Pararoseomonas sp. SCSIO 73927: one gene and its partner. Each later gene encodes a partner of the first gene's protein in a complex. Links are inferred from orthologs where the notes say so. Each region holds a gene or a part of one and is shown in the gene's direction. Other genes may lie near its edges. The genes, in order: VQH23_RS20185 and ssb.

Region 1 (9,919 bases):
TTTCGGGCCGAACAATTCCCGCCAGGCGCGCAACGCCTCTCCGTTACGGCCGTGGCGGACATGGTCGATTGCAACGGTTGCTTCACGCTCCGCTGCACGCAGAAGGTCGCGCGCCCGCGTCTTGCGGGCCGTGTCCATGCTGTTGCTGATCGGCGGACCGAGGCCGGCGGGATCAGGCCACTCGTCGAAAACCCGGGCCGCGAGCGTTGCAAAGAACCCCTGAATCTCGCGGTCAAAGCTGCCACCCCAGCCGCCATAAAGACATTGCATTGCCATGACTTCGATGAGGAACGAGGGCTTCACCGGCTTCTCGCCGTGCTTGGGGTTGTTGTTCCAGTATTTCAACATCCGCACGAGACCCTTCCATTCGTTTGAATAGGCCTGATGTGCGGTCGTTGCCTCTGCGGCATGGGTCTGAGGGTTGGTCCCGATCCACTTGCCGATTTCGTTATCAGGAATCTCGAAATTTTCATCTTTGTCGAAAGCAGGAACGACATCGACACTGATGACTCGGTAATCGGTGTTATCCTCGGCATCCGCCCTCACGCCAAAATCGACGTTGATCGAGCGGTTCTGCTTCTTGGCCTTGTCGCCGTACTTCTCGACCAAGGCGTTGTGAAAATCAGTCAGCACAACCGATGGCGCTTTGGAACGATAGTGATCTTCCGACGGTTTCAAGACGAAGAAGATGTCGACGTCTTTCAATGGCTTTGTCTTGGTCCAGCGCGCATAGGATCCGGTCAGGAAGCTCCGGTCGATCTTGAACTTGGTGTCCAGATAATCCCGGACTTCCTTCTGGCGCGCGGAGGCGTTTGCCTGCTCACGATCGTTCAATTCCAATCGACTTTTGAATTTCCGGAACGCTTCGTCGATCGTGAGCATCAAGCTCTCCTAAGATAAGAGGTGCTGGCGCCAAGGCCGCTGTGTTCGACAGTCGTCCCGAGGCTTTGACGAACCATGCCCTCCGTCGAACGGCCGCTCGCCTTGCTCCACCCAGCCACGTCGGGACGTCCCGGCTTGCTTTGAAGAAGGAGTCGATACCGCGCCTCGCTCGGAACCAGCCCCGCCTTTCTGATGGCGTATTTGAGCTGCTCGGTATCCGTCCAAAAACCGCCATCGCCTCCGGACCAGCCATAGGCGATGTCGATGTCCCACCGGACAATCAGCGCGTCCGTTCTCGGGTTGTAGATTTCCAGCTTTACGGTTTCGAGATCGCCAGTGTTCAACCAGGTCTGCACACCGCGCATGTGCAGTTCCCAGTCGCCGACAAACTCGGTTGGATCGAGGCCCACAAGGCGGATGATGTCCTTCAAGCTTTTGAGGATGTTGTCAGCCACATAGGTGACAGAGTGGGTATAGGTGTTGACAGCGACGCTGGTCATGAGCCCAGAAACCCTTTCGGATCGAATATAAGGGTCTGTGATTTCGTGGTCGCCGACTCGTCTGCGCTGGAGACAGCCGCATCAAGATCGCGCGCCGTGATGCGTGTGCTGTGCTTTTTGAGCGCAGCCTGGACCCATGCGAGATCGTCCGCCAGGCAAGGCAGCGATACCCGCCAATCCCCTTTCAGCGGGTCAAAGCCAAGGGAGTCTTCATTCGCACCGGAACCGTCGATGGCGTCATCGTCATAGAGGCAATAGATGCGCGTGCGCGGACCATCGCAGGTGACTGTGATCGCGGCGTCCTTGGGCGCCTGATCAGCGATCACACTGGCGGCGACACCGGTGACGGCAAGAAGCTCCGTCCGTGCATCTCCTGCCTTGCCCTGAGTCAAGAGATCAACGATCGCCGTCCAGGTCCGTGAGGCGTCGCGCTCGGGCGTACTCTTGAATGTGCGGCTGGCAACGGTGCTCATGACGCCTTGCCTCCCGACATACGGCCCGCCTTGGCAGCGCGCGCCGCGCCTAACAGATCCTCGAGCGTGACGCGTTCGGGATTCATGGCCGTTTGCGGGCTGCTGGCCAAGGCGTTGGCCACCATCTTGCGGATGGCGCGTCCGTCGAGCCCGACGCATTCGGCCGCGCAGCGGTCGAAACCCGAGGTCGTCGGCAGCTTCGCGATGGCTGGATAGGTCTTGCCGAGACCAGTCAGGCAATCCTTCAGGATAAGCCCGCACGCTTCACGATCGGGCAGCGGCACATGGACGACCAGGTCACAGCGCGAGGTGAAGGCCGCGTCGACCGCCTCGGGAAAGTTGCTGGTGGCAAGGAACAGCAGGTTCGGATGCCGTTCGGCCAGAGCGTCAAGTTGAACGAGCACGGCATCGGTTGCGCGGTGGATATCGATCGGATTGGCCTCCAGGCTCATTTTCGACCGGTCCGCGGCAAGCGTCTCGACTTCATCGAGGAGCACAATCGTCGGTCCTGCGGCGGCCGCTTCGGCGATCGACTGTGAGAACAGCTCCGAGACCGCACGCTGGGTCTTGCCCATCGCCGAACTGGTTAGCGCGTGGGGCTCGACTTCGAGCAGGCGGAACCCGCCGCCAGGAAATGTCTCGGCGGTACGATGTGCCAATCCGCGAGCGAGAGATGTCTTGCCGGTCCCTGGTGGTCCGACAAGCATAATGACGCCGTGGAGCGGAATAACACTACGGTCGACCTTACCGCGCATCGTGAAGTTCAGCATCGCCTGCGAGAGGAGCTGGGCCTTCAGGCGCTCGTCCAGGATGATCGAATTCCAGAGTGCTCCGAGCGCGGGATCGGGAAGCCGGCGTGCGCGCTGGATGCCCTTGGGTTGATTGAAGTCCTCGTTCTGCACCGCCGTCAGCTTCTGCATCGTGATCGTCCTCGCGTCGCCTGCCTGGCGGGTTGAATGCGAAAGTTGGAAAAACTGAGCCCAAGCGGCTGCGGCCGCTGGGCTTACCCCTTCGGAGGGAAGGGATCGTTGCCGTAGGAGTTGGCGTCCCGGATGCGACCGTCGGGACGGTGTATCACCACCTCGCCGCGCTCGCGGATCGCGGTGTTGCGCGCTGCTTCGGTTGCCTGCGCCTGGGTGCTGTGTGTCGTTCCCACGCGGGAAGCTCCCTCACGGCGCGTCGCCCAACCGGAATCGTGGGGAACGACATGGATGCGTTTTGACATTCTGACTTCCTTCCTGCTCGCCGCTGCCCGAATCGGACATTCACCGACGCCTAACCAATTTCAGGACGCTGGATTGTTGTCAATACACACATTTTAAATGACAATATTAAGCACATTGTGTTTGTGACATTGACATCGTGCGGTGTGGAACGCAAACATTGGGAATGCCAGATGAGTCGATCTATGTAGCGTTCGGGAAGCTTGTCGCTTCGAGGCGAAAGACACTTGAACTCACCCAAGCCGAGCTGGCAGCCAAAGTGGGTATGTCGCGTGCGTCAGTGGCAAATATCGAGAGCGGCCGGCAGAACGTGTTGTTGCATCACGTCTACAGTCTCGCGTCGGCGCTGGAATTTTCAAAGCCCGCCGATTTGCTACCCGCCGTGCCAAAACCACAGCCCCGTGAGGATATGCAGATGATCTTGTCAGACGAAACAGTGACCGCTCGCGGCAAGGCGCAGATCAATGATCTGATCGCGGATGCGCTTGCGCGCCATAGTTCCGGAAGAGCCGGGTCGTGACCGCCAACCCCGAAATGGCGCGGGAAGCTGCGCGCAGGATGTTGCGGGAGTTCGGAGTGAAGGGAGCCCCAGTTCCCATTGAGCGCATTATCAAGGCTAGGAACGTTGTACTTCAGTATGCGCCTCTGGAGGACGATCTCTCCGGCATGGCCTTCATAAAGGACGGCATCGGTATCATCGGCGTGAACGCCTTGCATCACCCGAACCGGCAACGGTTTACGGCCGCACATGAGCTTGGGCATCATGTGTTGCATGCCGCGAATATCCAGAAGGCCGTGCATGTCGACAAAGGGTTTCGGGTTCTGTTGCGCGATGACGTCTCGTCACAGGGAATCGACCCTCTGGAAATCGAGGCCAACGCATTTGCGTCTGAGCTACTTATGCCTCGAGAATTCCTTGCGAATGCCCTGGACGCTAGTGGACTGGACATGGAGGATGACGTCGGGATTGAGGTGCTTGCAAAAAAGTTCCGGGTGAGTGCATCCGCGATGCGGTTCCGCCTAGCGAGTCATTTCTAGGCGAGGGGGTGTGTATGGGCTTCGTATTCTTCGACACGGAGACAACGGGGCTCAGGCATGGTTTCGATCAGATCGTGCATTTCGCGGCAATACGGACTGACAACGATCTCAACGAGGTCGATCGGTTCGAGGCGCGCTCACGTCTTTTGCCGCATGTCGTTCCCCACCCGAGCGCACTTCTGACAAACGGGCTGCCAATTGAACGCCTCACCGATGAGGGGTTGCCGTCGCACTATCAGATGGTCCTCCTTATCCGAGAAAAGCTCCTGTGCTGGTCTCCGTCGATTTTTGTGGGCTACAACTCCATCCGGTTCGACGAGGAAATGCTCAGGCACGCATTTTTTCAGACGCTGCAGCCAGCTTATCTCACCAGCAGCCACGGTAATTCCCGCGCCGATGTTCTGGGCCTTGTAATGGCGGCGGCGGGTCTATCACCGGCCAGCCTGTCTGTTCCCTACGGGCCAGAAGGGCGCCCGATTTTTCGTCTGGAACAGCTTGCATCGGCAAATGACGTTGCTCACACAGACGCGCACGACGCTATGGGTGATGTGGTTGCCACGCTCGGTCTTTGCCGCCGCGTCCATGAACGATCGCCCGAACTCTGGCATCGCTTCGTGCGCTTTTCGAAGAAAGCGACTGTTGGAGATTTCGTCGACACCGAAGACGGGTTTTTCCTCACCGAGTTTTTTGGCAATGCGCCCTATCACACGCCGGTTGTGTGTATCGGCGCAGATCCGGATCAGCCCAATGGTAGGTTCTGCTTACGTTTGGACGTCGCCCGCGAAGAGCTTGCTGTGATGACGGAAGAGGCGTTCCAGAGCTACTTGTCAGCAAAACCAAGTCCTGTCCGAAGGCTCCGAATCAATGCTGCCCCTACATTGACAGCTTTCTACGATGCGCCCGACGCCATGCTCGACGGCGCCGACATTGATGATCTGGAGAGACGTGCCCGGAGCATCAAGGAAGATACGGCGCTGCGCTCTCGGATCATTGAGGCCTTCGTGGCGACGCGAGCACGTCGTTCGCCGTCTAGCCATGTGGAAGGGCGGATCTACGAGGGCTTTCCTGGTCGAGATGACGAGGATCGCATGGCAAAATTCCATACCGTGGGTTGGGGGGAGGCGGCGGCCATCGTTCAAGAATTTGACGATGAACGGCTCCGGGTTTTTGGTCGGCGATTGATCTACTACGGCGGCCGGTCGGCCTTGTCGGATGACGTGAAGCTTGGTGTGGAGTGTGACTTGACCGACCGTCTGATAGACCATGCCGCTGGGGGCTTTACGCTGCGTCAGGCACTTGACGAGACGGAGCGGCTGTTGGCTGAAAATGGTGCTGACGCCAACGGGATCTTGTCCAGCTATCGCGAATACCTCACTCATCGTATCAAACGTGTAACGGAGTTCCGCGCCCGGCGGTTTGTCGTCGAGCCGCGTTAGCGCGCCCAAGCGCCGTCGATGGGGGTGGAGCAATCAGGCTTCAGCACTCACTCGATTCAAGGTACGTATGCTGCTAAATGACGTTGATGTTCCTTTCGGGCAGTCCTCTGAGTAACGCTCGGCAGGCAAAAGAACGGGCTCTGAGCGGCGATTGACCTCGATAGATGCCGGACCCGCGAAAATATTTTTCTGGCAGTTTTCCCAATGAAATCAAAAGCGTACAATTTTGACGGCCATGCAATCGGAAAATGGCCGTCGAAATGGGGTGTTATCCTATAGTTTTCAAAGCCTTATAGGCTATCTGAACAATCGAGTGGGAGTGAGGGGCTAGGGGGGGCCACCGCGCCCGCCCCCTGGGAAGCGGGGCGGGAAGGGGACAGAATGGGCGCCCGCCCGGCGAAACCGGGGAATGGAGGAAACGCCCATGCTCAAGACAATCCTGGCCGCCGGGGTGGCGGCGCTCCTCGCCCTGCCGGCGCTCGCCCAGCCCGCGCCGGACACCGTGGCCGCCATTCGGGCGCGCGGCTCCCTAATCTGCGGCGTCACCCCGAACTCGCCGGGCTTCGGCACGCCGGACAGCCGCGGCGAGTGGCACGGGATCGACGTGGATTCCTGCCGCGCCATCGCGGTGGCCGTGCTCGGGGATGCCCGCAAGGTGCGCTTCGTGCCGGCCAGCACGGCGCAGCGCTTCACCATGCTGCAATCCGGCGAGATCGACGTCCTCGCCCGCGTGACGACCTGGAGCATGGCGCGCGAGGGCTCGCTGGGCCTGGCCTTTGCCAGCATCAACGTCTTCGACGGCCAGGGCTTCCTGGTGAAGTCCGATTCCGGGATCACCAGCGCCCGCCAGCTGGACGGCGCGACGATCTGCCTGCTGCCCGGCACCACGAACGAGCTGAACGTGGCCGACTACTTCCGCACCCACAACATGCGCTTCACCCCCGTGGTGATGGACAGCATCGAGGAGCTGCGCGCCGCCTTCCTTGCCGGCCGCTGCGATAGCTACTCCACCGACGCCTCGGCCCTCGCCTCCTACCGCGCCAGCCACGGGGCGAACGCCACCCGCTTCGTCGTGCTGCCCGACATCATCTCGAAGGAGCCGCTCGGCGTCGCGGTTCGCAAGGGCGACTGGCGGTTCTTCGACATGGCCCGCTGGGCGCACTTCGCCATGGTGACGGCGGAGGAGCTGGGCATCGACAGCCGCAACATCGGCAGCTTCGCGAACAGCACGAACCCGGACATCCAGCGCTTCCTCGGCCGCTCGGGCGAGCTCGGGCAGGGGATGGGCATGAGCAACGACTGGGCGGCGCAGATCGTTCGGCAGGTCGGCAACTTCGCCGAGGTCTGGGATCGCAACATGACGCCCCTCGGCATCCAGCGCGGCATCAACGCCCTCTGGACCAAGGGCGGTCTGCAGTACGCGCCCCCGCTGCGCTGAGGCCTGCATTCAGCCCCGCGCATGGCGCGGGGCTGTGGATTGCGGGGATCACGGGGAGGCTTCAGCCTCACAAAAATGTTCTCCTTTGATGACAGCCGGAGGAACGCTGTGCGACTCGCTGAAAAGATGCGAGTCGTTCGGCGCAACCTGTCCGGCCGTGTCGAAAACGCCACGGCAACTCACCACATATAGCGCTCGTTCTCCCCGGGCCACGCGATATCTTGTGCGGGTAGCGTCCCAGAGGCATCCTCCGCCGCGGGGGAATTCAGGGGTTTCGAGATGTTTGATGCCATCCAGCTTGAGGGCCATGGCCAGGTTCAGGTCGATCGTTCGCGCGACGCCCTGCTGACGGCGTTTGGCAAGGACACGCTGAGCGATCGCTATCTGATGCCTGGCGAATCGTACCAGGACCTCTTTGCCCGCGTCGCCAGCGCCTATGGTGACGACGCGGCGCATGCCCAGCGCATCTACGACTACATCTCGAAGCTCTGGTTCATGCCGGCCACCCCGGTGCTGTCCAACGGCGGCACCAAGCGCGGCCTGCCCATCTCCTGCTTCCTAAACGAGGCGGATGACAGCCTCGACGACATCGTGGGGCTGTGGAACGAGAACGTGGCGCTCGCCTCCAAGGGCGGCGGCATCGGTTCCTACTGGGGCAATCTGCGCTCGATCGGCGAGAAGGTCGGGCAGAACGGCAAGACCTCCGGCATCATCCCCTTCATCCGGGTGATGGACAGCCTGACGCTCGCCATCTCCCAGGGCTCGCTCCGCCGCGGCTCGGCCGCCGTGTACCTGCCGATCTCCCACCCGGAGATCGAGGAGTTCATCGACATCCGCCGTCCGACCGGCGGCGACCCGAACCGCAAGGCGCTGAACCTCCACCACGGCATCCTCATCCCCGACGCCTTCATGCGCGCGGTGGAGGCCGACGAGGAGTGGGCGCTGACCTCGCCGAAGGACGGCGCGGTGATCCGCAAGATCTCCGCCCGCGGCCTCTGGATCCGCCTGCTGACGGCGCGGATGGAGCAGGGCGAGCCCTACATCATCTACTCGGACCACGTGAACCGGGCGATGCCGGAGCATCACAAGCTTGCCGGGCTCGAGGTGAAGACCTCCAACCTCTGCTCCGAGATCACGCTGCCGACCGGGCGCGACCACCACGGTCGCAACCGCACCGCCGTGTGCTGCCTCTCTTCCCTGAACTGCGAGACCTGGTTTGAGTGGAAGGACGAGCCGCGCTTCATCCCGGACGTGATGCGCTTCCTCGACAACGTGCTGCAGTCCTTCATCGAGAGCGCGCCGGACAGCATGGCGAAGGCGAAGTACAGCGCCATGCGCGAGCGCTCCGTCGGCCTCGGCGTTATGGGCTTCCACTCATTCCTGCAGGCTCAGAACGTTCCGTTCGAGAGCGTGGTGGCGAAGGTCTGGAACATCCGGATGTTCAAGCACATCCGCGCCGGTGCCGACGCCGCCAGCCGCGAGCTGGCCGCCGAGCGCGGGCCCTGCCCGGACGCGGCCGAGTACGGCATCATGGAGCGGTTCTCCAACAAGATCGCCATCGCCCCGACGGCCAGCATCAGCATCATCTGCGGCGGCGCCTCCCCGGGGATCGAGCCGATCGCGGCGAACGTCTACAACCACAAGACGCTCTCCGGCTCCTTCATCGTGCGGAACCCCTACCTTCAGAAGGTTCTGGCGAAGCACGGGCGCGACGACGAGGAGACCTGGACCTCCGTGACGGTCACCAAGGGCTCCGTGCAGCACCTGGACTTCCTGACCCAGCAGGAGAAGGACGTGTTCAAGACGGCCTTCGAGCTGGACCAGCGCTGGGTGGTGGAGCACGCGGCGGACCGCACGCCCTATATCTGCCAGAGCCAGTCGCTGAACGTCTTCCTGCCCGCCGACATTCACAAGCGGGACCTGCACCAGATCCACTACACGGCCTGGAAGAAGGGCGTGAAGTCGCTCTACTACTGCCGCTCCCTCTCCATCCAGCGCGCGGACACGATCAGCGAAAAGGTGGCCGTGCAGCCGAAGCTCGGCTACGCCGTGAACGACGTGGAAGCGCTGCCGCTGGTGGCCGCCGCGCCGGCCGAGACGACGAACTACGAGGAATGCCTCGCCTGCCAGTGAGTCCTCGGCTTCGTCGGCCCGCGTGATCTGACGTAACCAGTCGTGATTGGACCGCCGGCCTCCGGCGGTCCCACGCTGCTGCCATTCCGGCGGGGGGCCAGCCCGGCCGGGAACCCCTTCAGTTCTCCATCGCCCATCAGGAAGCCCACCATGCCCGACGGCGCCATCACCCGCGACGAGCTGCCCGTGCGGTTCGACCTCCTCACGGCTAACCCCGTGTACAAGCCCTTCCGCTACCCCTGGGCCTACGAGGCGTGGCTGACCCAGCAGCGCGTCCACTGGCTGCCGGAAGAGGTGCCGATGGCCGATGACGTGAAGGACTGGCAGAAGACCCTGACGCCCGGCGAGCGCAACCTGCTCACCCAGATTTTCCGCTTCTTCACCCAGGCGGATGTCGAGGTGAACAACTGCTACATGAAGCATTACAGCCAGGTCTTTAAGCCGACCGAGGTGCTGATGATGCTCTCGGCCTTCTCAAACATCGAGACGATCCACATCGCGGCCTATAGCCACCTGCTCGACACCATCGGCATGCCGGAGCTCGAGTACTCGGCCTTCCTCAAGTACAAGGAGATGAAGGACAAGTACGACTACATGCAGAACTTCTCCGTCGAGAACAAGACGGAGATCGCCAAGACCCTCGCCGCCTTCGGGGCCTTCACGGAGGGGCTGCAGCTCTTCGCCTCCTTCGCCATCCTCATGAACTTCCCGCGCCACAACAAGATGAAGGGGATGGGCCAGATCGTCTCCTGGTCCGTGCGCGACGAGACGCTGCACTGCCTGTCCGTCATCCGCC
Region 2 (9,823 bases), 230 kb from region 1 along the record:
CCGCGGTCGCCAATGGCACGGGCGGAGAAGTGCCGCGCGGGCAGGTAGGTGACCGTGGCCCGGCCGACCGTGGTCTCCCCCCACCAGTCCAGCTCCTCCGCCTCCGGCAGGCCGTTGCGGGTCAGGATGCGGGAGTTCCCAAGCCCCGTGACGATCCGCGGCGCTTCCAGCGCGCGCAGCGTCGGGACGTCCAGGTGGTCATAGTGGTTGTGGGAGAGGAGCACGGCGTCCAGCGGCGGCAGCGCCTCCAGCCGCAGCCCCGGCGCCCGGGCGCGGCGCGGGCCGAGAAAGGAGAAGGGGCTGCACCGCTCCGACCAGATCGGGTCCGTCAGCAGGGTGGGGCCGCCGTGCAGGCCGATCAGGAAGGTCGCGTGGCCGATGAAGGTGATCGCGGCGTGGCCGGGCGGCGGCTCGGCCGGCGGGTCCTCCGCCGGGTCGTCCAGGTGGCGGGGCCAGGGCGTGCCGCCCCCCTCCCGCATCATCCGCCACACCTCGCGCAGCGAATTGCCCGCCACGCCTCCGTCCGGGTTGAGGAAGCGTCCGTCCGGCCCCTGCCGGGCGCCGTGACGAGCCCCTGGCCGCATCAGGCCTCCACCTTCACGCCGAGTTCCCCGGCCATGTCGAGCGCGAACTGCCAGGCCACGCGGCCGGAGCGGGCGCCGCGCGTGATCGTCCATTCCTTCGCCCGCGCCAGCAGCGCGTCGCGCTCGATCGGCAGGCCGAGCGCGGCGGCATAGCCCTCCACCATGGCGAAGTAGGTGGTCTGGTCGCAGTTGTGGAACCCGATCCAGAGGCCGAAGCGGTCGGAGAGGGAGACCTTCTCCTCCACCGCCTCGCTCGCGTGGATGGCGCGCTGCTGCTCGTTCTCGATCATGTCCCGCGGCATCAGGTGCCGCCGGTTGGAGGTGGCGTAGAAGATGACGTTCGGCGGGCGCCCGGCGATTCCGCCGTCCAGCACGGATTTCAGCGCCTTGTAGTCGGCATCCTCCCGCTCGAAGGAGAGGTCGTCGCAGAACACCAGGGTGCGGCGGGGGCTGTCCCGCAAGATCTCCAGCAGCTCGGGCAGGGTGACGATGTCCTCCCGCGCGATCTCGATCAGCGCCAGGCTTCCGGGGCGTTCCGCGTTCGCCTGGCCATGCGCCGCCTTCACCAGGGACGACTTGCCCATGCCCCGCGCGCCCCAGAGCATGGCGTTGTTGGCCGGCAGGCCGCGGGCGAAGCGCAGCGTGTTCTCCAGCAGCGCCGCCTTCTGCGATTCCACCCCCTGTAGCAGGGCGATATCCACGGCCGCGACCTTCCGGACGGGTGAGAGGCGCGGGCGGGGCCCGGGGTGCCAGATGAAGGCGTCGGCCCCGTCCAGCCGGGGCGGGGCCGGCGGCGGGGGCGCCAGGCGCTCCAGCGCCTCGGCGATGCGGGTGAGAAGGGCGGTGTCCATCGTCGTTTCCCGGTGGCCGGCCCGCCCGCGCTTGACGCGGGGGGGTGGACGGCTAGTTTCCGCCCCTCTTCGCACCCCAAGATACCGGACGGAAGCCCAGCCCCATGTTCATTTCCCCGGCTTACGCCCAGGACGCGGCCGCCGGCGGCGCGACTGCCATGATCATGCAGTTCGCCCCGCTCATCCTCATCTTCATCGTCTTCTACTTCATCCTCATCCGCCCCCAGCAGAAGAAGATGAAGGAGCACCGGGACATGCTCGGCCAGCTCAAGCGCGGGGACCGCGTGGTGACGGGCGGCGGGATGGTGGCCACGATCACGCGGGTGAAGGAGGGGTCTGACGAGATCGAGGCCGAGATTGCCCCGAACGTCCGCGTGACGATCGTCCGCACCACGATCGGCAGCGTGATCCGCCCGACGGCCGCGAACGACGCCGCCGCCAAGGCCTGAGCCGCGCGGCCCGATGGGGCCACGACCGGATACGCGAAGGGCGCCGTGGGTTTCCCCACGGCGCCCTTCCTCGTTTCAGCGCCCTTGGATCAGGCGGACTGGCCGGACTGCATGCCCTTGCCCATGAGCGAGGCCACGAACTCCCAGTTCACCAGCTTGTCCAGGAAGTTGGAGAGGTAGTCCGGGCGGCGGTTGCGGAAGTCCAGGTAGTAAGAGTGCTCCCACACATCCACGCCGAGGAGCGGGGTGCCCTCGCCGGTGGAGATCGGGTTGGCGCCGTTCGGGGTCTTGGTGATCTTCAGCTTGCCGGAGGTGTCCTCGATCAGCCAGGCCCAGCCGGAGCCGAACTGCCCCACGCCGGCGGCCTTGAAGTCGTCCTTGAACTTCTGCAGCCCGCCGAAGTCGCTCTCGATCCGGGTCTTCAGCGCGTCCGGGATCTTGTCGTCGCCGCCGTTGGGGGACATCACCTGCCAGAACAGCAGGTGGTTCCAGTGCTGGCCGGCCTGGTTCAGCACGGGCAGGGAGTCGGCGCCGCCCTTGCCGGCCTCGGCCACGATCTGCTCCAGGGTCTTGCCGGCAAGGCCTTTGCTCTCCACCAGCCCGTTCAGCGCGGTGACATAGGCCTGGTGGTGCTTGCCGTGGTGCAGCTCCAGCGTCTCCTGCTGCATGCCGCGGGCGGCGAGGGCGTTCACGTCATAGGGCAGGGGGGGCAGGCTGAAAGCCATGGGGCATCTCCTTGCTTTGAATCGGGGCCGCTGATTCGGCGCGCAATGTCGCCCCGATGGGTCCTTCGGCCAAGGGCGGGCCGGCTCAATCCAACGCGAGAGCCGCTGGACAGCGGGGCGGGCGCGGGCCAAGGGGCGCGGCATGGCCGAGACGCCCGCCCCGACATCCCTCGCCGAGTTCGCGCGCCGGCACGACCCGGACCGCTTCCTCTGCGCCCTTTTCGCGCCCGCCGCGTCGCGGGAGGCGATCTTCACCCTCATCGCCCTGAACCACGAGCTCGCCCGGGCGCGGGAGGCGGCGCGGGAGCCGATGATGGTGCTGATCCGCCTGCAATGGTGGCGGGACGCGGTGGAGGAGGCGGCGTCCGGCAACCCCGCACGCCGCCACGAGGTGGCCGGGCCGCTGGCGGATGCCCTCCGGGCCGGTGCGCTGGCCCCGGAGCCCCTGCTGGCGATGATCGACGCGCGCGAGGCCGATGAGACGGGCGAGGAGGCCACCCCGCTGTTGGAGAGGTTGCGCGGCACCGCCGGGGCCATGGCCGCCGAGACCGGCCGGCTGCTCGGTGCCACTGACGGTACCATGGAGGGGCTTCGGCTGATCGGAACGGCCTACGGGCTCGGCGGCACGCTGCGCAGCCTCTCGGCCCTCGTCGCGCAGGGGCGGGACCCGCTGCCGGAATTTGCCGACCCGGTCGAGGCGGGGCGCGCCCTGGCGAGGGAGGGGCTGTCGATCCTGGAGGCGGGCCGGAAGGCCGTTGCGGGCCTGCCGGGGCGGGCCGTGGCCGCCGCGCTGCCGGCGGTGCTGGCGGGGCGCGACCTGCGGCGGGTCCTCTCCCCCAGCTGGCAGCCCGGCGCCCCGGCCGCGCCGCGCGGGCTGGGGGACCGGGTCGCCGTGGCCTGGGCCGGTTGGACAGGGCGGATCTGACGCACTCCTGATGACGCCGCCCGGCGCACGGGTGCAAGCTGCCGGGAAGCACAGGGGAGGAGAGATCCGATGTTCTTCCAGCGAGGCCGCGCGCCCACCCGGTTGGTGGCGGAAGCGGTTGACCCCGGCCGGCGGCGCTTCCTGAAGCTCGGCTGCGCCTGCTGCATTATGGCCGCCGCCCCGCTAACCCGCGCGGAGGCGCAGGCGGCGCTCTCCGCCGAGGCGCAGCGCCACCTCGCCCTGGCGCGAGAGGCGGCGGGGACGGACCTGACGCCGCTGATGCGCCTGGCCGACATGATCGTGCCGCCTACCGAGCGCCGGCCGGGCATGGAGGAGCTGATCCGCATGCCCGCGCCCCCGCCGGGCCGGGCCTTCGACAACCTCGTCTTCCTCGGCAGCGAGTGGGTGACGTCCTGGGCCGTCCCGACCTCCGACGGGATTATCCTGATCGACGCCATGGACAATGACGAGCAGGCCGAGACCATCACGGATGCCGGGATGCGCCGGACCGGGCTGGACCCGGCGGCGGTGAAGCTCCTCGTCGTCACCCACGGCCACGGCGACCACTACGGCGGCTGCGGCCACTTCCAGCGGCGCTACGGCACCCGCGTCGTGATGAGCGGCGAGGACTGGCGGATGGTGGAGACGAAGCTCGAATTCGACCTGCCGGCCTGGGGCCGCCCGCCGCAGCGGGACATCGCGGTGGAGGATGGCGGCAAGGTCTCGCTCGGCGACACAGCGCTGGACGTGATCGCCACTCCCGGCCACACCATGGGCACCATCTCCCTGCTGATCGACCTGAAGGATGGCGGGCAGACGCACCGCGGCGTGCTCTGGGGCGGCACCGCCTTCAACTTCAACCGCCAGCCCGACCGCATTCGCCGCCTTCAGGCCTATATCGACGGCACGGCGCGGACCCGCGACATAGCGGCGCGGCAGGGGGTGGATGTGCTCCTCTCCAACCATACGGGCTGGGACGAGGCGGCGAAGAAGCTGGCCGCGAAGCGGGCGGGCGGGCCCAACCCCTTCGTCATCGGCAAGGACGCCGTGCAGCGGGCCCTGACCGTGATGCACGAATGCGCCCGGGCCACGATGGTGGTCTGGAACGCCTGAGCCGTGGCGGCGCCCCTGACCGGGGCGCCGCGGTCAGGCGCGCTTGCGCTTCTTCGCGGGCAGCGGTGCCTGGACCCCATGCGCCGAGAGCAGGGGCGCGAGGAAACGGCCGGTGTGACTCTCCGGGCTCGCGGCCACCTCCTCCGGCGTGCCCTCGGCCACCACGCGCCCGCCGCCATCGCCGCCCTCCGGGCCCATGTCCAGGATCCAGTCGGCGGTCTTGATGACCTCCAGGTTGTGCTCAATTACCAGCACGGTGTTGCCCTGGTTCACCAGCGCGTGCAGCACCTCCAGGAGCTTGCGCACATCCTCGAAGTGCAAGCCTGTGGTCGGCTCGTCGAGGATGTAAAGGGTGCGCCCGGTTGCGCGGCGGGCCAGCTCCTTCGCCAGCTTGATGCGCTGCGCCTCGCCGCCCGAGAGGGTGGTGGCCTGCTGGCCCAGGTGGATGTAGCCCAGCCCCACCTCGCTCAGCACCTTCAGCTTGTCCCGGATGGCCGGAACGGCGGAGAAGAACTCCAGCCCCTCGTCCACTGTCATCTCCAGCACGTCGGAGATGGACTTGCCGCGGAACTTCACCTCCAGCGTCTCGCGGTTGTAGCGCTTGCCCTTGCAGGTGTCGCAGGTGACGTAGACATCGGGCAGGAAGTGCATCTCGATCTTGATGAGGCCGTCACCCTGGCAGGCCTCGCAGCGTCCGCCCTTGACGTTGAAGGAGAAGCGGCCGGCCTTGTAGCCGCGCGCCCGGGAGTCCGGCAGCTCCGCGAACCAGTCCCGGATGGGCGCGAAGAGGCCCGTGTAGGTGGCAGGGTTGGAGCGCGGGGTGCGGCCGATCGGCGACTGGTCGATGTCGATGATCTTGTCCAGCAGCTCCAACCCCTCGATCCGCTCGTGCGGGGAGGGGACCGTGCCGGCCCCCATCAGGCGGCGGGCCGCGGCCTTGTACAAGGTCTCGATCACCAGGGTGGACTTACCGCCGCCGGAGACGCCGGTGACACAGGTGAAGGTGCCCAGCGGCATGCTGGCGGACACGGATTTCAGGTTGTTGCCCGAGGCGCCGACCACCTTGAGCTGCCGCTTGGGGTCGGGCTGCCGGCGCTGCGCCGGCACGGGCACGGAGCGGCGGCCGGAGAGGTAGGCGCCGGTGACGCTGTCCGGGTTGGCGATCACCTCCTCCGGCGTGCCCTGGGCGATGATCCGGCCGCCCCCGGCGCCGGCAGCTGGGCCGATATCCACCAGGTAGTCGGCGGCGCGGATCGCGTCCTCGTCGTGCTCCACCACCAGCACGGTGTTGCCGATGTCACGCAGGCGCCGGAGCGTGACGAGCAGGCGCTCATTGTCCCGCTGGTGCAGGCCGATGGAGGGCTCGTCCAGCACGTAGAGCACGCCCGTGAGGCCGGAGCCGATCTGGGAGGCCAGCCGGATACGCTGGCTCTCGCCACCCGAGAGGCTTGCAGAGCCACGGGCGAGGGAAAGGTAATCCAGCCCGACATCCACGAGGAAGCGCAGCCGGTCGTTGATCTCCCGCAGGATCCGGCGGGCGATCTCCTGCCGCTGGGGGGAGAGCTGGTCGAAGACGCCCGCGAACCACTCCATGGACTTCCGGATGGACAGGTCGGAGGCCTGGGCGATGTTCAGGTCCGCCACCCGGACGGCCAGCGCCTCCGGCTTCAGCCGCGCGCCCTGGCAGACATGGCAGGGGCGCTCGGACTGGTAGCGCTGCAGGTCTTCCCGGACCCAAGGGTTGTCCGTCTCGCGCAGGCGCCGCTCGAGGTTTGGGATCACCCCCTCGAAGGCCTTCTTCACCTCGTAGGCGCGCAGCCCGTCCTTGTACTTCAGGGTCACGACATCCGAGGTGCCGTGCAGGATGGCGCTCCGAACCGCCTTGGGCAGGTCGGCCCAAGCGGTGTTGGTGGAAACCTTGAAGTGCCGCGCCAGGCTCTCGAGCGTCTGGTCGTAGTAGGGCGAGGAGGAGCCGCCGGCCCAGGCGGCTACGGCGCCCTCGGCAATGGTCTTCACGTCGTCCGGCACGACCAGGGCGGGGTCGAAGAACTTCTCCATCCCCAGCCCGTCGCATTCCGGGCAGGCGCCCTGGGGCGAGTTAAAGGAGAAGAGCCGGGGCTCGATCTCCTCGATAGTGAAGCCGCATTCCGGGCAGGCGAAGCGGGAGGAGAAGACGGTCCGCGCCCCCTCCTCCCCGGGCTTGGCATCCGCCCCTTCCAGGTAGATGACCCCGTCCGAGAGGCCGAGCGCCGTCTCGAAGCTGTCGGCCAGGCGCTGCTGGGCGCCCTCCCGCACCACCACGCGGTCCACCACCGCCTCGATGTCGTGCTTCAGCTTCTTGTTGAGGGCGGGCACCTCCTCAATCCGGTAGAGGGTGCCGTTCACCTTCACCCGCTCGAAGCCCCGGCGCTGGAGTTCGGCGATCTCCTTCTTCCACTCGCCCTTCTTGCCGCGGGCGATCGGGGCCAGGACCAGCAGCCGGGTCCCTTCCGGCATGGCCAGGGTCCGGTCCACCATCTGCGAGACGGTCTGCGCCTCGATCGGCAGGCCTGTGGCCGGGGAGTAGGGGATGCCCACCCGCGCCCAGAGCAGGCGCATGTAGTCGGCGATCTCCGTCACCGTGCCGACGGTGGAGCGGGGGTTGTGGGAGGTGGTCTTCTGCTCGATCGAGATGGCAGGCGACAGGCCCTCGATGCTGTCCACGTCCGGCTTCTGCTGCAGCTCCAGGAACTGCCGGGCATAGGCGGAGAGGCTCTCCACGTAGCGTCGCTGGCCCTCCGCGTAGATCGTATCGAAGGCGAGGGAGGACTTGCCGGAACCGGAGAGGCCGGTGATGACCGTCAGCGTCCCCTTGGGGATGTCGAGGTCGATGTTCTTGAGGTTGTGCTGCCGGGCGCCGCGGATGCGGATATGGCCGCCGCTGCCGATCTCGAGCCCGCCCCGGTTGGCAAGGCGGCCGCTGGTCTCGGGAAGGCTGTCAGGCACAGGCGATCCGACCCTTTGTTCGCATTGTGTTCAGGGATGTTTGCCACCATATAATGGCGGCGGGAAGAGGTTGCCGGGGGGCGCCTCGTCCCTTCCCCCCGGGGGGTGGCCTTGCCGCCTCCCGGGGGGTAGCTTCTGCGACCCGCCTGGGTTTCCCCGTGAGGATTCGTGGGCGGGCGGCAGCGATTCGCGGCCCCGGCGCGCGGAACCGCTCGAAATTGGTTGTGGATGGCTTCGGCCCGGGCTTCCCCGGCCGGGCAGGGATGTGGGTGGCATGGCCGGCGTCAACAAGGTGATCATCCTCGGCACGCTGGGGCGCGACCCCGAGGTGCGGAACTTCCAGAACGGCGGCCGGGTGGTGAACCTGCGCCTGGCGACCAGCGAGCGCTACAAGGACCGCGAGGGGAATCAGCAGGAGCGGACCGAGTGGCACTCGGTTGCTATCTTCAACGAAAAGCTGGGCGAGATCGCCGAGCGCTACCTGAAGAAGGGCAACCAGGTCTACATCGAGGGCGCGCTGGAGACCCGGAAGTGGACCGACCAGCAGGGCCAGGAGAAGTACACCACCGAGATCGTGCTGCGGCAGTTCCGGGGCGAGTTGACCCTGATCGGCGGCCGCGGGCAGGGCGGCGGCGGGGGTGAGGAGGGCGGCTTCGGCGGCGGCTCCTCCGGTGGTGGCGGCTATGGCGAGCGCGGCGGATCCAGCGGCGGCGGCTACGGCGGCCGGTCCTCCTCCTCCGGCGGCGCCAGCAAGCCCCGTAGCGGCGGGGGTGGCGGCGGCTGGGACGCGCCGAAGGCCGACCTGGACGACGACATCCCGTTCTGATGGCCGCAATGCTGGCGGCAGGCTCTTGATGGCCGTTCTGGCCGGATTGGAAGGCGATAAGTGAGCGAGACGGAAGGCGGACCGCCGGACGAGCGGCCCTTCGACGAGACGGCGCCCGTCACCATCGAGGCGGAGATGCAGCGCAGCTACCTCGATTACGCGATGAGCGTGATCGTGGCGCGCGCCCTTCCGGACGCGCGGGACGGGCTGAAGCCGGTGCACCGCCGCATCCTGTTCTCCATGAACGAGAACGGGTTCACGGCGGACAAGCCCTACAAGAAGTCCGCCCGCGTAGTCGGCGACGTGATGGGTAAGTACCACCCGCACGGCGACAGCGCGATCTACGACGCCATGGTCCGCATGGCGCAGCCCTTCTCCATGCGCGTGCCCCTGATCGACGGCCAGGGCAATTACGGCTCCATGGACGGCGACCCGCCGGCGGCCATGCGCTACACCGAGGCGCGGCTGGCGAAGTCCGCGACCGCGCTGCTGGCCGGGATCGACGAGGACACGGTCGACTTCTCGCCCAACTACGACGAGAGCGCGGAGGAGCCGCGGGTCCTCCCGGCCGCCTACCCGAACCTTCTGGTCAACGGCTCCAACGGCATCGCCGTGGGCATGGCGACAAACATCCCCACCCACAACCCGGGCGAGGTGATCGACGCGACGCTGGCGATGATCGCCAACCCCGACGTCACGCTCGAGGAGCTGATGGGGATCATGCCCGGGCCGGACTTCCCGACAGGCGGTCTCATTCTCGGCCGTGCGGGCATCCGGGCCGCCTTCGAAACGGGGCGCGGCTCCATCCCCGTGCGCGCGCGCTGCGAGATCGAGGAGATGCGCGGCGGGCGTTCCGCCATCATCGTCACCGAAGTCCCGTACCAGGTGAACAAGGCGACGCTGATCGAGCGCATCGCCGACCTGGCGCGGGCCAAGCAGGTGGAGGGCATCTCCGACCTGCGGGACGAGAGCGACCGCGACGGCATGCGCATCGTGATCGAGGTGAAGAAGGACGCGACGGCGGAGGTGGTGCTGAACCAGCTCTACCGCTTCACGAACCTCCAGACCTCTTTCGCCGTGAACTTCCTGGCGCTGGACGACGGCACGCCCCGCCAGATGGGCCTGCGCGACGCGCTGCAGGTCTTCATCCGCTTCCGCGAGGAGGTGATCACCCGCCGCAGCCGCTTCCGGCTGAACAAGGCTCGGGATCGCGGCCATATCCTGATCGGCCTCGCCATCGCGGTCGCGAACATCGACGAGGTGATCCGCATCATCCGCGCCAGCGCGGATGCCGCCGAGGCGCGCGCAGCTCTGATGGCGAAGGCTTGGCCGGCGGGGGACATCGGCGCGCTGCTGGCGCTGGTG

What was found.
Region 2: the proteins of VQH23_RS20185 (region 1) and ssb are in contact, whole or in part, in a crystal structure (PDB 3C94), measured with the Escherichia coli proteins. The link is inferred for Pararoseomonas sp. SCSIO 73927 from one-to-one orthologs.

Annotation. Positions count from the first base shown.
Region 1 is NZ_CP146232.1:4,277,984-4,287,902, forward strand. The notes cover bases 3,350-6,341. They hold VQH23_RS20185 (exonuclease domain-containing protein), read left to right. Parts: upstream 3,350-4,130; coding sequence 4,131-5,552; downstream 5,553-6,341. Other genes in these bases: VQH23_RS20175 (helix-turn-helix domain-containing protein), read left to right, coding at 3,350-3,598; VQH23_RS20180 (ImmA/IrrE family metallo-endopeptidase), read left to right, coding at 3,595-4,116; VQH23_RS20190 (amino acid ABC transporter substrate-binding protein), read left to right, coding at 5,977-6,341. Also shown: VQH23_RS20150 (CBASS oligonucleotide cyclase), read right to left, coding at 1-882; VQH23_RS20155 (HORMA domain containing protein), read right to left, coding at 882-1,382; VQH23_RS20160 (hypothetical protein), read right to left, coding at 1,379-1,855; VQH23_RS20165 (AAA family ATPase), read right to left, coding at 1,852-2,775; VQH23_RS20170 (DUF2188 domain-containing protein), read right to left, coding at 2,859-3,080; more of VQH23_RS20175, read left to right, coding at 3,245-3,349; more of VQH23_RS20190, read left to right, coding at 6,342-6,990; VQH23_RS20195 (ribonucleoside-diphosphate reductase subunit alpha), read left to right, coding at 7,270-9,123; VQH23_RS20200 (ribonucleotide-diphosphate reductase subunit beta), read left to right, coding at 9,274-9,919. UniProt on the Escherichia coli protein: Degrades single-stranded DNA (ssDNA) in a highly processive manner.
Region 2 is NZ_CP146232.1:4,508,528-4,518,350, forward strand. The notes cover bases 6,787-9,682. They hold ssb (single-stranded DNA-binding protein), read left to right. Parts: upstream 6,787-7,906; coding sequence 7,907-8,458; downstream 8,459-9,682. Other genes in these bases: uvrA (excinuclease ABC subunit UvrA), read right to left, coding at 6,787-7,575; gyrA (DNA gyrase subunit A), read left to right, coding at 8,594-9,682. In the rest of the region: VQH23_RS21365 (MBL fold metallo-hydrolase), read right to left, coding at 1-584; VQH23_RS21370 (ATP-binding protein), read right to left, coding at 584-1,435; preprotein translocase subunit YajC, read left to right, coding at 1,540-1,884; VQH23_RS21380 (superoxide dismutase), read right to left, coding at 1,974-2,609; VQH23_RS21385 (squalene/phytoene synthase family protein), read left to right, coding at 2,752-3,534; VQH23_RS21390 (MBL fold metallo-hydrolase), read left to right, coding at 3,604-4,647; more of uvrA, read right to left, coding at 4,681-6,786; more of gyrA, read left to right, coding at 9,683-9,823. UniProt on the Escherichia coli protein: Plays an important role in DNA replication, recombination and repair. Binds to ssDNA and to an array of partner proteins to recruit them to their sites of action during DNA metabolism. Acts as a sliding platform that migrates on DNA via reptation.